DNA from 2 places in the Micromonospora sp. NPDC005806 genome. Region 1 is predicted to be linked to the other one. Evidence: riboswitches for the same ligand, from Rfam matches in the RefSeq annotation. Region 1 holds a riboswitch; the other holds the start of a gene.

Region 1 (5,651 bases):
GTCCCCGGGCAGGTGCAACATCTCGAAGTCGAGGTCGAACTCCCCCACCACCGGATGCCGGAGCCGCTTGGTGCCGGAGACGCAGGTCTGCACCGGGTGCCGGGACCAGAGGGCGGCGAAGGCCGGGCTCTTCATCGACAGCTCGCCGATCAGCTCGGCGAGCTCCCGGTCGTCGGCGTGCCGGCCGGCCACCAGCCGCAGCGCGGCGACCGCCCGGGCCGCCTCCTCCTCCCAACGGACGTGCAGGTCACGGGTGTGCGGGTCGAGGAAGAGCATCCGGGTCAGGTTGGGCCGGTCCACCGGCCGGTCCGGGGCGTCGGGATCGAGGTGGCCGGCGAGGAGCCGGTGCGCGAGGGAGTTCCAGGCCAGCACCTCGGTACGCCGGCCGAGCACCAGCGCCGGCACCTCGGTCATCGCCGCGATCAGCTGCCGTACTCCCTGGCTGGCGGTGTCGGGGCGGGCCGGCCGGCGACGCCGGCCCGGGCGGGGGCGGGCCAGGTCGTGCAGGTGGGCACGCTCGTCGTCGGTGAGCCGCAGTGCCCGGGCCAGCGCCTCGATCACCGCGTCCGACGCGTTGCCGCTCTGCCCCTGCTCCAGCCGGGTGTAATAGGTGATACTCACCCCCGCCAGCTGGGCCAACTCCTCCCGCCGCAGTCCGGGGACCCGTCGTGCGCCGTACGAGACGACGCCGACGTCCTCGGGGGCGAGCCGGGCGCGCCGGCTGCGCAGGAATTCTCCGAGCTCCCCGGCTCCCGGGCGGTGCGGTGCGTGCATCGGCCCATCATGCCCGGCCCGGTGCGCCGTTGCCTGTCCCTATGGGTGCCAGGCAGCCGCAGACCAGGCGGTGCAGGGTCCTGGCTGGCGGCGCCGGCCGGGCCGACGGTGGTCGCGGGTCGCTCCTGGGCGACCCGGCTACCTGAGAGAGGATCTCCGATGACCCGTCTGGACTCCCCCGCCGTCGCGCCGTACCCGGTGCCGACCCGGCGGCCCGGGCTCGCGTTGGCCGTGCTGCTCACCGCGAGCTTCACGCTGGCCGTGGACTTCTCGATCCTGACCGTCGCGCTGCCGGTGATCGGCCGGGATGTCGGGTTCGGGCTGGACACGCTGCAGTGGATCACCACCTCCTTCGCCCTCTGCGCGGCCGGGTTCACGCTGCTGTTCGGCCGGATCGCCGACCTGTTCGGCCGGCGCCGGCTGTTCCTCGCCGGCATCGCGCTGCTCGGCGTCTCGTCGCTGGTGGGCGGGCTGGCCATCGCCCCGGGAATGCTGATCGCGGCACGGGTCGCCCAGGGCCTGGCCACCGCTGCGGTCGTCCCGGCGGCGTTGTCGCTGCTGACCACCGCGTTCCCGGAAGGACCGGCACGAGACCGGGCGCTCGGCCTCAACGGCGCGCTGATGGCCGCGGGCTTCACCACCGGGGCGATCGTCGGTGGCCTGCTGACCGACCTGTTGAGCTGGCGGTGGGCGTTCTTCGTCAACGTGGTGGTGGCGGTCGCGGTGCTGGCCCTGGCGCCGCTGGTCCTGGCGGAGAGCCGGCCACCCCGGCGGCCCCGGCTCGACCTGCCCGGTTCGGTCACCGTCACCGCCGGGCTGCTGGCGATCGTGTACGGGTTGACGGCCGCCGGTGAACACGGCTGGACCGACCGGCGGGCCCTGGCGGCGCTGGCCGTGGGGGCGGTGCTGCTGGTCGCGTTCGGGGCGGTGGAACGGCGGGTCGACGCGCCGCTGGTGCCGGCGGCGGTGCTGCGTCGGCCGACCGTACGGTGGGGCAACCTGCTCGGCCTGCTCGCCTTCGCCACCGAGACGTCCCTGGTGTTCCTGCTCACCCTCTACCTGCAGTCGGTGCTCGGTTTCCCGCCGCTGGTCGCCGGCGGCTCCTTCGCCGTCCTCGGCGTCGGCACGGTGCTCGGCGGCATGCTGGGGCCTCGACTGGTGACCGCATGGGGCGGCCGGCGGACCATCGTGGCCGGCTTCCTGGCGCAGGCCGCCGCAACCGCGCCGCTGTGCCTGCTCGGGCCCGACCGGGGATGGATGGCCGTGCTGCTCGTCACCACGTTCCTCGGCGGGGTGGCCAACCTGGTGGTGATCGTCGGCTTCATGGTGACCGCGACGTCCGGCCTGCCCGACGGCGAGCAGGGCCTGGCGACCGGCATCGCCACACTGAGCCAGCAGGTGGGGATCACTGTCGGCACGCCGGTCATGTCCGCGGTGCTGGCCGCGGTCGTGCACGGCCTAGGCACCGAGGGCGCCGGGGCGGTGTTGCGCGGGGTCACCACCGCCGTCGGGGTGAACGCCGGCCTCTGCCTGCTCGGCGCCGGGCTCGCCGCGCTCCTGCTCCCCCGGCTCCAGCCTGCCGGTCGGGCGACCGTGGACTGAGCGGCGTGGTGGCGCGGGATGAGACGCGCGGAACGCCCGACCGGTCTCCCGGTCGGGCGTTCCGCGGACCGCCGGGGAGGTCGGTCCGGTGGTGCGTTCCGCGGACCGCCGGGGAGGTCGGTCCGGTGGTGCGTCAGCGCAGGCGCAGCTGCTGGCCCGGGAAGATCAGACCAGGGTTGGCACCGACCACGCGCTTGTTGCGCTCGTACAGCGCGTGCCAGCCGCCGGCGACCTTGTGCACGCCGGCGATCTCGGACAGCGTGTCACCGCGCTTGACCACGTAGGTGCTGCCGCCGCCCGCGCTCGGCGCGGTACGCCGGTGTTTGCGGGTGGTCGGCCGGTCGCTCCGCGACCGGTCCTTCGTGGCCTTCTTGTGCGACTTCTTCGAACCCGAGCCCGGCTTGGCCGAGTAGTGCTTGGTCGAACCGGCCTTCTTGCCGCAGACCGGCCAGGCACCGATGCCCTGACCGTCGAGCACCTTCTCGGCGATGGCGATCTGCTCGCTGCGGCTGGCGAGGTCGGCGCGGCCGGCGTACTTCTGCCCGCCGTGGCCGTTCCAGGTGCTCCTCGAGAACTGGAGCCCGCCGTAGTAGCCGTTGCCGGTGTTGATGTGCCAGTTGCCGCCGGACTCGCACTGGGCGATGGCGTCCCAGTTCACGCTGGACGCACTGGCCGGGGCGGCCGGACCGAGGATGGCGGCGGCACCGGTGGCCGCGCCGACGACGAGCGCCCCGACGGCGATCCGACGCTGAGTGGTCCGGCGGTGACGGGCGACGTGTTCACTTGCCATGTGGTTTTCCTCCACGCCGACGAGGTGAGCTGTCGGGTTCGGGCCGAGGAGCCCGGCCGCCGGACGGCGGCTTCACCCCGAGGTGTCGAGCACCGAGGAACGAGTGGGTCCCCCGCTCCCGCCTGAGGTCCAGGTCCCGACAGGCCGGCGGCGGGATTAGGCGTTGCCGGCCCGTGGTGTCCGCGATCGCGAACGGAGACGACGTTAGGGACGGTTTGGGACGATCGCCCACTTCTTGTGAAGTTCTTCACCCGGCCGAGCGACGGCCTCCCGTTTCGAGTTGCGGGCGGACCCGACATGCCTTACACGCGGACACATCACCCACAGTGGCCGTCCACGCCGGCTCCGCACGCGTCCCTTCAGTACGTCAGTCCGTAGCGCTGCGGGAAGAGCGGAACCTGCCCGTCGCCGGCGTTGATGGGTTGCTGGCTGACCGAGTTCATCCAGGTCATCGGCAGTTTGCCGGTGGGCGCGTAGCCGCCGAAGAGGACGTCGGCCACCCCTGCGCCCTCGGTGCCGGGCAGCCAGGAGGCAAGCAGCGCGGTCCAGTTCGGCAGCTCCGCCGCGACGTCCAGCGGTCGGCCGGAGACCAGCACCACGATCACCGGCACGCCGGCCTTACGCAGCGTCGAGATGGTGCGCAGGTCCTCCCGGTCCAGGCTCATGCTGCCGGTGCGGTCGCCCTGCCCCTCGGCGTACGGCGTCTCGCCCACCACGGCGACCGCGGCCCGGTAGGTGCTGTCGATGCCGGTGCCGCGTTGGTTGTAGGTGACCGTCGTGGTCGGACCGACGGCGGCGCGGATGCCCTGCAGGATCGTGGTGCCGGGGGTGATGTTGCCCGACGAGCCCTGCCAGGAGATGGTCCAGCCGCCGCTCTGGTTGCCGATGTTGTCGGCGTTCTTGCCGGCCACGAAGATCTTGTTGTTGTCGCGGGCCAGCGGCAGGATGCCGGCGTTGTTCTTCAGCAGCACCTGGGACTGGCGCACGGCCTGCCGGGCGAGCGCCCGGTGCGCCGCGCTGCCGACCGTCGGGGTCCAGCTCCGGTCGGTGTACGGCCGCTCGAAGAGCCCGAGTTCGAACTTCTTGGTGAGGATGCGCCGGTTGGCGTCGTCGATCCGGCTCATCGGCACGTGCCCGTTCTGCACCTCGGCGCGCAGGGTGCTGATGAAGGTCTTCCAGGCGGTGGGGACCATCACCATGTCGATGCCGGCGTTGATCGCCGTGCTGACCTCGGCGGCGGTGAAGCCGGCGGTGCCGTCGATCTGGTCGATGCCGTTCCAGTCGGACACGACGAAGCCGGAGAAGCCCAACTCTCCCTTGAAGACCGTGGTGATCAGGTACTGGTGGCCGTGCAGCTTCACGCCGTTCCAGCTGCTGTAGGAGATCATCACCGAACCGACGCCGCGCTGCACCGCGGCCTGGAACGGCGGCAGGTGGATGGCCCGCAGGTCGGCCTCGCTGAGCTGGGTGTTTCCCTGGTCGTCGCCACCGGTGGTGCCGCCGTCGCCGACGTAGTGCTTGGCGGTGGCGAGCACCGAGGTAGGCCCGCCGAGGGTGCTGCCCTGCAGGCCCGTGACCAGGGTGGACAGGCTCGACACCAGGTCCGGGGTCTCGCCGAACGACTCGTAGGTGCGGCCCCACCGGTCGTTGCGGGCGACGCAGAGGCAGGGGGCGAAGTTCCAGTCGACGCCGGTGCCGGAGATCTCCTCGGCGACGACCTGGCCGATCTGCTGCACCAGGGCCGGGTCCCGGGTCGCACCGAGCCCGATGTTGTGCGGGAAGATCGTCGCGCCGAACACGTTGTTGTGCCCGTGCACGGCGTCCGCCCCGTAGATCATCGGGATGCCGAGCGGGGTGGCGAGGGCGGCCTGCTGGAAGTTGTCGTACATGTCGGCCCAGGACGTGGCGGTGTTCGGCGAGGGCGCGGAGCCGCCGCCGGAAAGGATCGAACCGAGCCGGTAGCGGGTGAGGTCGGCGGCGGTGACCGAACCGCGCTCGGCCTGGGTCATCTGGCCGATCTTCTCGTCCAGGGTCATCCGGGCCAGCAGGTCGGCGACGCGGGTGGCGACGGGGAGCGTGGGGTCCTGGTACGGCAGACCGGCCGCGGCGGCCGGCGCGGGCGCGGCCAGGGCGGTGACCGCGACGAGGAGCAGGACGACGGCGACGGGATGGTGGGGGCGACGGGTCACGGGTCGCTCCTTTCGGAGGAACACTGAGGCCGTTGTCGGCACCCTACGCCCGACAACATCGACTGTGAACAATCCATGGCGGTTCCGGAACCGCCGGGCCGCCCGGCACCGGGGCGGGCTACCGCGAGCAGGGTTCGCGCAAGCTCGACCGGTACGGCTGCTGCGCCGGTCAGGTGTGAGGCGGGGGTATTCCCGCGCGCCGGCACGCCTGGCGTGAGATTGCTGACTTTTGTTTCCCTAAGTCAGCCGGGTAGCGTCATTGGCATGGCCGACTTTCTCGCGCAGCGTGACACCTG
Region 2 (5,651 bases), on a different contig from region 1:
CCGTACGCGGCGCGCAGGCTGGCGACCTGCGCGCGGCTCTGCCGGTCGCGGTCGTCCTCGGGGTAGGGCGCCCGCTCCGCGGGCTCGGTGAACCACCGGTAGATCTCGCTGCGGGCGAGGCCCGTGTAGGTCGACTTGTCGCCGAACAGGGCTTCGGCCATCCGGTTCTGCACGAGCGTCTCGCCGAGGTTGGACAGGATCAGCGCCGGGGTGTCGTCGAGCCGGTCCAGCACGCGCAGCAACGCCGGGGCGACGTGCGTCGCCGTGGACACGGATGCCGGGGCGTTCTGCCCCGCCACCCGGAACAGGTAGTCGCGCTCCTGGCCCGTCAGCCGCAGCGCCCGGGCGAGCGACGCGAGCATCTGCGCGCTCGGCTGCGGGCCGCGCTGCTGTTCGAGCCGGGTGTAGTAGTCGGTCGACATCGCGGCGAGGGCGGCGACCTCCTCACGCCGCAGGCCCGGTGCGCGCCGGCGGGCGCCCGCGGCCAGCCCGACGTCCCCGGGCTGCAGCGCCTCGCGGCGGCGGCGGAGGAAGTCGGCCAAGGCTGGACGGTCCATGAGCCCAGTATCCGGCTGCGGTGGGGGCCAACCAGGGATTGCGGATCCCCCGATAACCGGTCTCTTAATCCGCCCCGGAGGACCGGCCAGGCTCAGAGCATGAACATCTCCGGAAACACCATCTTCATCCCCGGCGCCACGAGCGGGATCGGCCTCGCCCTCGCGCTCGAGCTGCGGGCCAAGGGGAACACGGTCGTCGTCGGCGGTCGACGTACCGACCTGCTCGACAAGATCGCCGCGGAGCACCCCGGCATCGACACGGTGCAAATCGACACGGCGGATCCCACGAGCATCGATTCGGCCGCCAAGGAGGTGCTGGCGAAGCACCCGGACGTCAACGTCCTGGTCACGATGGCCGGCATCATGCGTATCGAGGACTGGCACCAGCCCGCGTCGTTCCTCGCCTCGGCCGAGTCGATCATGACGACCAACGTGCTCGGCCCGATCCGCCTGATCGCCGCGTTCATCGAGCACCTGCAGGCACAGCCGGACGCCACGATCATGACCGTCTCCTCGGGTCTCGCGTTCGCGCCGCTCAAGGTCACCCCGAGCTACAACGCCTCGAAGGCCGCGATCCACATGCTCAGCGAGTCGATCCGGCTGCAGCTCGCCGACACGACCGTGAAGATCGTGGAGCTGGAACCGCCGGCCGTCCGTACCTCGCTGCTGCCCGGGCAGGAGACCAGCGAGTTCGCGATGCCGCTCGACGAGTTCGTGGCGGAGGTGGTCGCGCTGATCGAGTCGCAGCCCGACGCGAAGGAGATCCAGGTCGAGCGGGTGAAGTTCCTCCGCTACGGCGAGGCGCGCGGCGACTACGACCAGGTCGTCGCGACGCTCAATGCGTCCGACCCGCACGGCAATTAGCCTCTGACGCCTGGTCCGTCTCCCGAGCCCACGGCCGTCTGGTTCCACCTCGGCGCGGCGCAGGTCGGCGTGGTGGTCCGACCGACCCGCGACGACCGGTTCGACCAGTGGGCGGCGTACCGGCACCCAGACGGCGTGGTCACCTTCGTCGCGCAGGGCGCCAAACTCGACGACGACCGCTCAGGATGGCGCGCCGGGGCGACCGTGGCCATCGCAGCGCTACCGGCTGGTCATGCTGGCTTCAACGAGAGGGCATCGATGGCTTCGCGGACGGCATTTAGCGTGTATTGCGCCGCCTACCGGGGTAAACCATGCGCCGCTCTCGTACCGGAGGAAACGCCATTGAGACTGACCATGCACCGCCGCGTCCTGCTCGGCGCCGCGCTCGCCGCTGCGCTGGCGCCGCTGCCGCTGGCCGCGCCGGCGGGCGCGGCTGAGCCCGCGGGATCGGCCGCGCCGCCCGTGGCGCTGCGTGTGGCCACCTACAACATCCACGCCGGGGCCGGCGAGGACAACGTCTTCGACCTGGCCCGGACCGCCGAGGCGATCCGGGCGCTGAACGCCGACGTGGTCGGCCTTCAGGAGGTCGACGTCCACTGGGGAACCCGCAGCAACTTCGTGGACGAGGCCCAGGAGCTGGCCGAGCGGCTGGGCATGCAGGCGTTCTTCGCGCCGATCTACGACCTGGATCCGCTGACCGCCGGTGCGTCCCGCCGGCAGTACGGGGTCGCGGTCCTCAGCCGTTACCCGATCCTCGAGGCCGAGAACCACGACATCACCCGGCTCTCGACCCAGGTGCCCAACCCGGTACCCGCCCCGGCGCCGGGCTTCGCCGAGGTGACGATCAACGTGCGGGGCGCGCACATGCACGTGTACTCCACGCACCTCGACTACCGGGCGGACCCGACCGTGCGGCGCATGCAGGTCGCGGACACGCTGGACATCCTGGCCGCCGATTCCGGGCCGAAGGTGCTGGTCGGTGACCTCAACGCGGAGCCGCGGGCGCCCGAGCTGGCCGCCCTGTGGCAGGACCTGCGTGACACTGCCTCGACTGGCGGCAAGACGTTCCCGGCGATCAATCCGGTGAAGCGGATCGACGTCATCAGCATCTCGCCGGACATCAGCGTGCTGGGCACGGACACCATCGCGACCTCGGCCTCGGATCACCGGCCGGTGGTCACCGATCTTCTACTGCACCAGCGCGGCAACTGAGCCGGGCCGCCCGGGCGGCGGCCGACCCGCCAAGTGGGGTGCTCCGGTCGTGGGACCGAAGCACGCCCCGGCCGGGATCCCAACGGACGTGGTGCCGGATGTGCAAGTACCATGAGCCGTGGCCACTCCTTACTGGACTCGACCTGAACCGCCGTACCATGTCGCCATCTTCACGATCACGCCGAGTGGAATAGATCCCGAAGGCTACGCCGAGATGAACAAGCGGATGGTGAAGCTGGCCGAGGCTCAGCCTGGCTACCTTGGCCGGGAGTCAGCGGTCCTGCCGAACGGCAGTGATCTGGTTGTCATTTATTATGCTGACGCCGAATCGATCCGCACCTGGAAGCGGAACTCCGAGCATGTAGTTGCACAGCGGCTCGGCCGGCAGAAGTGGCTCGCGCGTTACCGCGTTGAGGTGGCGCGTGTTGAGCGAGCCTACGAGTTCGCTGCAGGCCCCAGTGCGAATGCAGCGCCGGATGCCGAGGGACAGACCTGCGGGTCAGCCTCGCCTGGTCAAGATTAGCGGCGATTAAGAATTCGATTAGCGGAGCCTTATCGTACGCATAATTCCGGCACCCAATGTGGCCGCCTGACAGCGTAGAGAATTGGCGTCACCCGCTCGTTGATTTCCTTGGGCTTCCCTCACTAATGTTGGTCAGCGTCCGTTCCGGATGTCGGTCTCCACCTGGAGTGCCCCGGGACGGCCACCGCCGAGTCGCTGGACGTCACTGGCGTCGCCAGGCGAGCTGGGGAACCACCGCAGGTTTCGGGGTGAATCCGCATCAGCGGTAGGGCGCCTTCCCCGCCCGAACCCGTCAGCTAACCCGGTAGGCGGTCGAGGTCGATACACCGTGAGGTGCGTCGGCCTCGAGTGGAAGGAGCCGAACCCTTTGCCACCCGTGCGCACTGGGCCCGCCGGATCGCGCCTGTTCACCAGAATCCTCGCCGTCGTGGCGGCGGCCATGGTGGCGGTCGGGCCCGCGGCCCCCGCCCATGCGGCGCCGTCGGCCGCCGATGTGCAGAAGCAGATCGATGCAGCGTGGCAAAAGCTCGAGCCAGTCATCGAGCAGTACAACAAGGTCCGGACGGACCTGGCCGCGAACCAGCGGAGATCGGCCGAACTGAGCCAGAGGATCGAACCGCTCGGCAAGTCGGTGGAGGTCAGCAGGGACCGGGTCCAGGAGATTCTGGCGGGGTACTACAAGCGGGAAAGGTCGCTTTCCACATTCAACGCCCTGCTGTCCCGCGGCTCGCCGCCGACGGCAGTGGGGGATCAACTCGCGCTCGTGAATCAGGTGGCAGATTCGGAGCAGCGACAGATCACCCGACTGTCGGCCCAGCAGGCGAGCTACGACGCCGACAAGGAGAAGGTCGACGCGCTGATCGCGATACAGCAGCGCCAGCAGGCCCAGTTGGCGGCTCGCAAGAAGGCCATCGATGCCGAGATCAAGCGGCTGGACGCGCTACACCGACAGATCGCCGCCACGGAGAAGGCCGCGGCGGCCAAGGCGGCCGCGGACGCCGCGGCGGCCAGAGCCGCAGCCGCCGCGCAGTCGGCCGCCACCGCGAGCAGCACCTCGCCCATCACGTCGACCAGTTCGCTGTTCATCGGTGGGAAGTGTCCCGCGGTCCCCATCACGGGCAGCGGCGGCGTCGCGGCGAAGACCGCGTGCAAGCAGATCGGGAAGCCATACGTGTGGGCGGCCAACGGTCCAGGCTCGTTCGACTGCTCCGGCCTGACCCAGTACGCGTGGGCTGCCGCCGGGGTGCAGCTGGACCATTACACAGGTTCACAATGGACTGCGGGTGTGGCGGTGAGCAGAGCAAACCTTCGCACGGGTGACCTTGTGTTCTTCTACTCCGATCACCATCACATGGGTATGTACGTCGGCAACGGACTGATCGTCCACGCGCCGCATACCGGGGACGTGGTCCGGATGGCCCAGTTGGCGAACATGCCTTACAGCGGTGCCCGCCGCCCCGGCTGACCGTCCGGTCCGCAGCCTCGGCGATCCCGGCTCAGGCTGCCACGATGCCTCCCCCGGCCAGGCTTGACCTTGACCCAGGGTCAAGGTTCGAGCATCGGAGGCGTCACCGGGTCGGCGGCCTCGCCACGGTCGCCCGGCCCATCGCAGTCAGCCGGGAGGCCATCCGATGTCGCACCACGAGCTCACCGCCTTCGTCTCCGCCACCGCCGAGCGCCACCGGATCCCCGGGGTCGTGGTCGGGGTGTGGGTGGACGGTCAGGAGTACCACGCCGGCCACGGGGTCACCAACGTCGAACACCCGCTGCCGGTCGACGGGCACACGCTGTTCCAGCTGGGCTCGGTGACCAAGACCTACACCGCGACGGCGCTGCTGCGCCTGGTCGCCGACGGCCGGGTCGACCTGGACGCGCCGGTGCGCCGGTACGTGCCCGAGCTCGTCCTCGCCGACGAGCGTGCCGCCGCCGAGGTGACTGTGCTGAATCTGCTCAACCACACCGCCGGGCTCGGTTGGGGGGTCATCGTCGACACCGGCGAGGGGGACGACGCGCTCGCCGGGTACGTGGCCCGGATGCACGAGCTGGAACAAGCCGCACCCCTGGGTACCCGGGCCTCCTACAGCCAGGCCGGCTACAACCTCGCCGGCCGGGTCCTGGAGAAGGTCACCGGCCTGACCTACGAACGGGCGGTGGAGTCGCTGGTGCTGACGCCCGTGGGCCTGGCGGAGAGCTTCTTCAGCCCGAACGACGTGATGACCCGCCGGTTCGCGGTGGGGCACAACCTCGACGAGAACGGCCGGCTGACGGTCGCCCGGCCATGGAAGGGCACCCGCGGCAACAACCCGGGAGGCGGTCTCGTGTCGTCCGTGGCCGACCAGCTGCGGTGGGCTCGGTTTCATCTCGGCGACGGGGGCGGCGAGGCGGGCGCCGGGGTGCTGCCGGCCGAGCTGCTGCGCCGGATGCAGAAGCCGACGGTGGCGCTGCGGGCCAGCACCCTCGGGGACGCGCTGGGTGTCGGCTGGTTCCTGCGCGAC

What was found. Region 1 has a riboswitch for cyclic di-AMP ahead of ACFYOS_RS20085 (transglycosylase family protein). Riboswitches for the same ligand answer to the same signal wherever they lie in the genome.
Region 2: it holds a riboswitch for cyclic di-AMP, as region 1 does, so the genes downstream of both, ACFYOS_RS34420 (NlpC/P60 family protein) here and ACFYOS_RS20085 (transglycosylase family protein) in region 1, are expected to answer to the same signal.

What each region holds. Positions count from the first base shown of each region.
Region 1 is NZ_JBIAIL010000019.1:1,783-7,433, reverse strand. Features, by position in the region: gene ACFYOS_RS20095 (helix-turn-helix transcriptional regulator) at 1-774, opposite strand, end outside; gene ACFYOS_RS20090 (MFS transporter) at 934-2,376, shown strand; gene ACFYOS_RS20085 (transglycosylase family protein) at 2,510-3,166, opposite strand; cyclic di-AMP (ydaO/yuaA leader) riboswitch at 3,166-3,339, opposite strand; gene ACFYOS_RS20080 (glycoside hydrolase family 3 protein) at 3,526-5,355, opposite strand; gene ACFYOS_RS20075 (winged helix-turn-helix transcriptional regulator) at 5,620-5,651, shown strand, end outside.
Region 2 is NZ_JBIAIL010000064.1:3,873-9,523, reverse strand. Features, by position in the region: gene ACFYOS_RS34440 (helix-turn-helix transcriptional regulator) at 1-557, opposite strand, end outside; gene ACFYOS_RS34435 (SDR family oxidoreductase) at 657-1,421, shown strand; gene ACFYOS_RS34430 (endonuclease/exonuclease/phosphatase family protein) at 1,491-2,633, shown strand; gene ACFYOS_RS34425 (antibiotic biosynthesis monooxygenase family protein) at 2,752-3,156, shown strand; cyclic di-AMP (ydaO/yuaA leader) riboswitch at 3,332-3,482, shown strand; gene ACFYOS_RS34420 (NlpC/P60 family protein) at 3,584-4,621, shown strand; gene ACFYOS_RS34415 (serine hydrolase domain-containing protein) at 4,788-5,651, shown strand, end outside.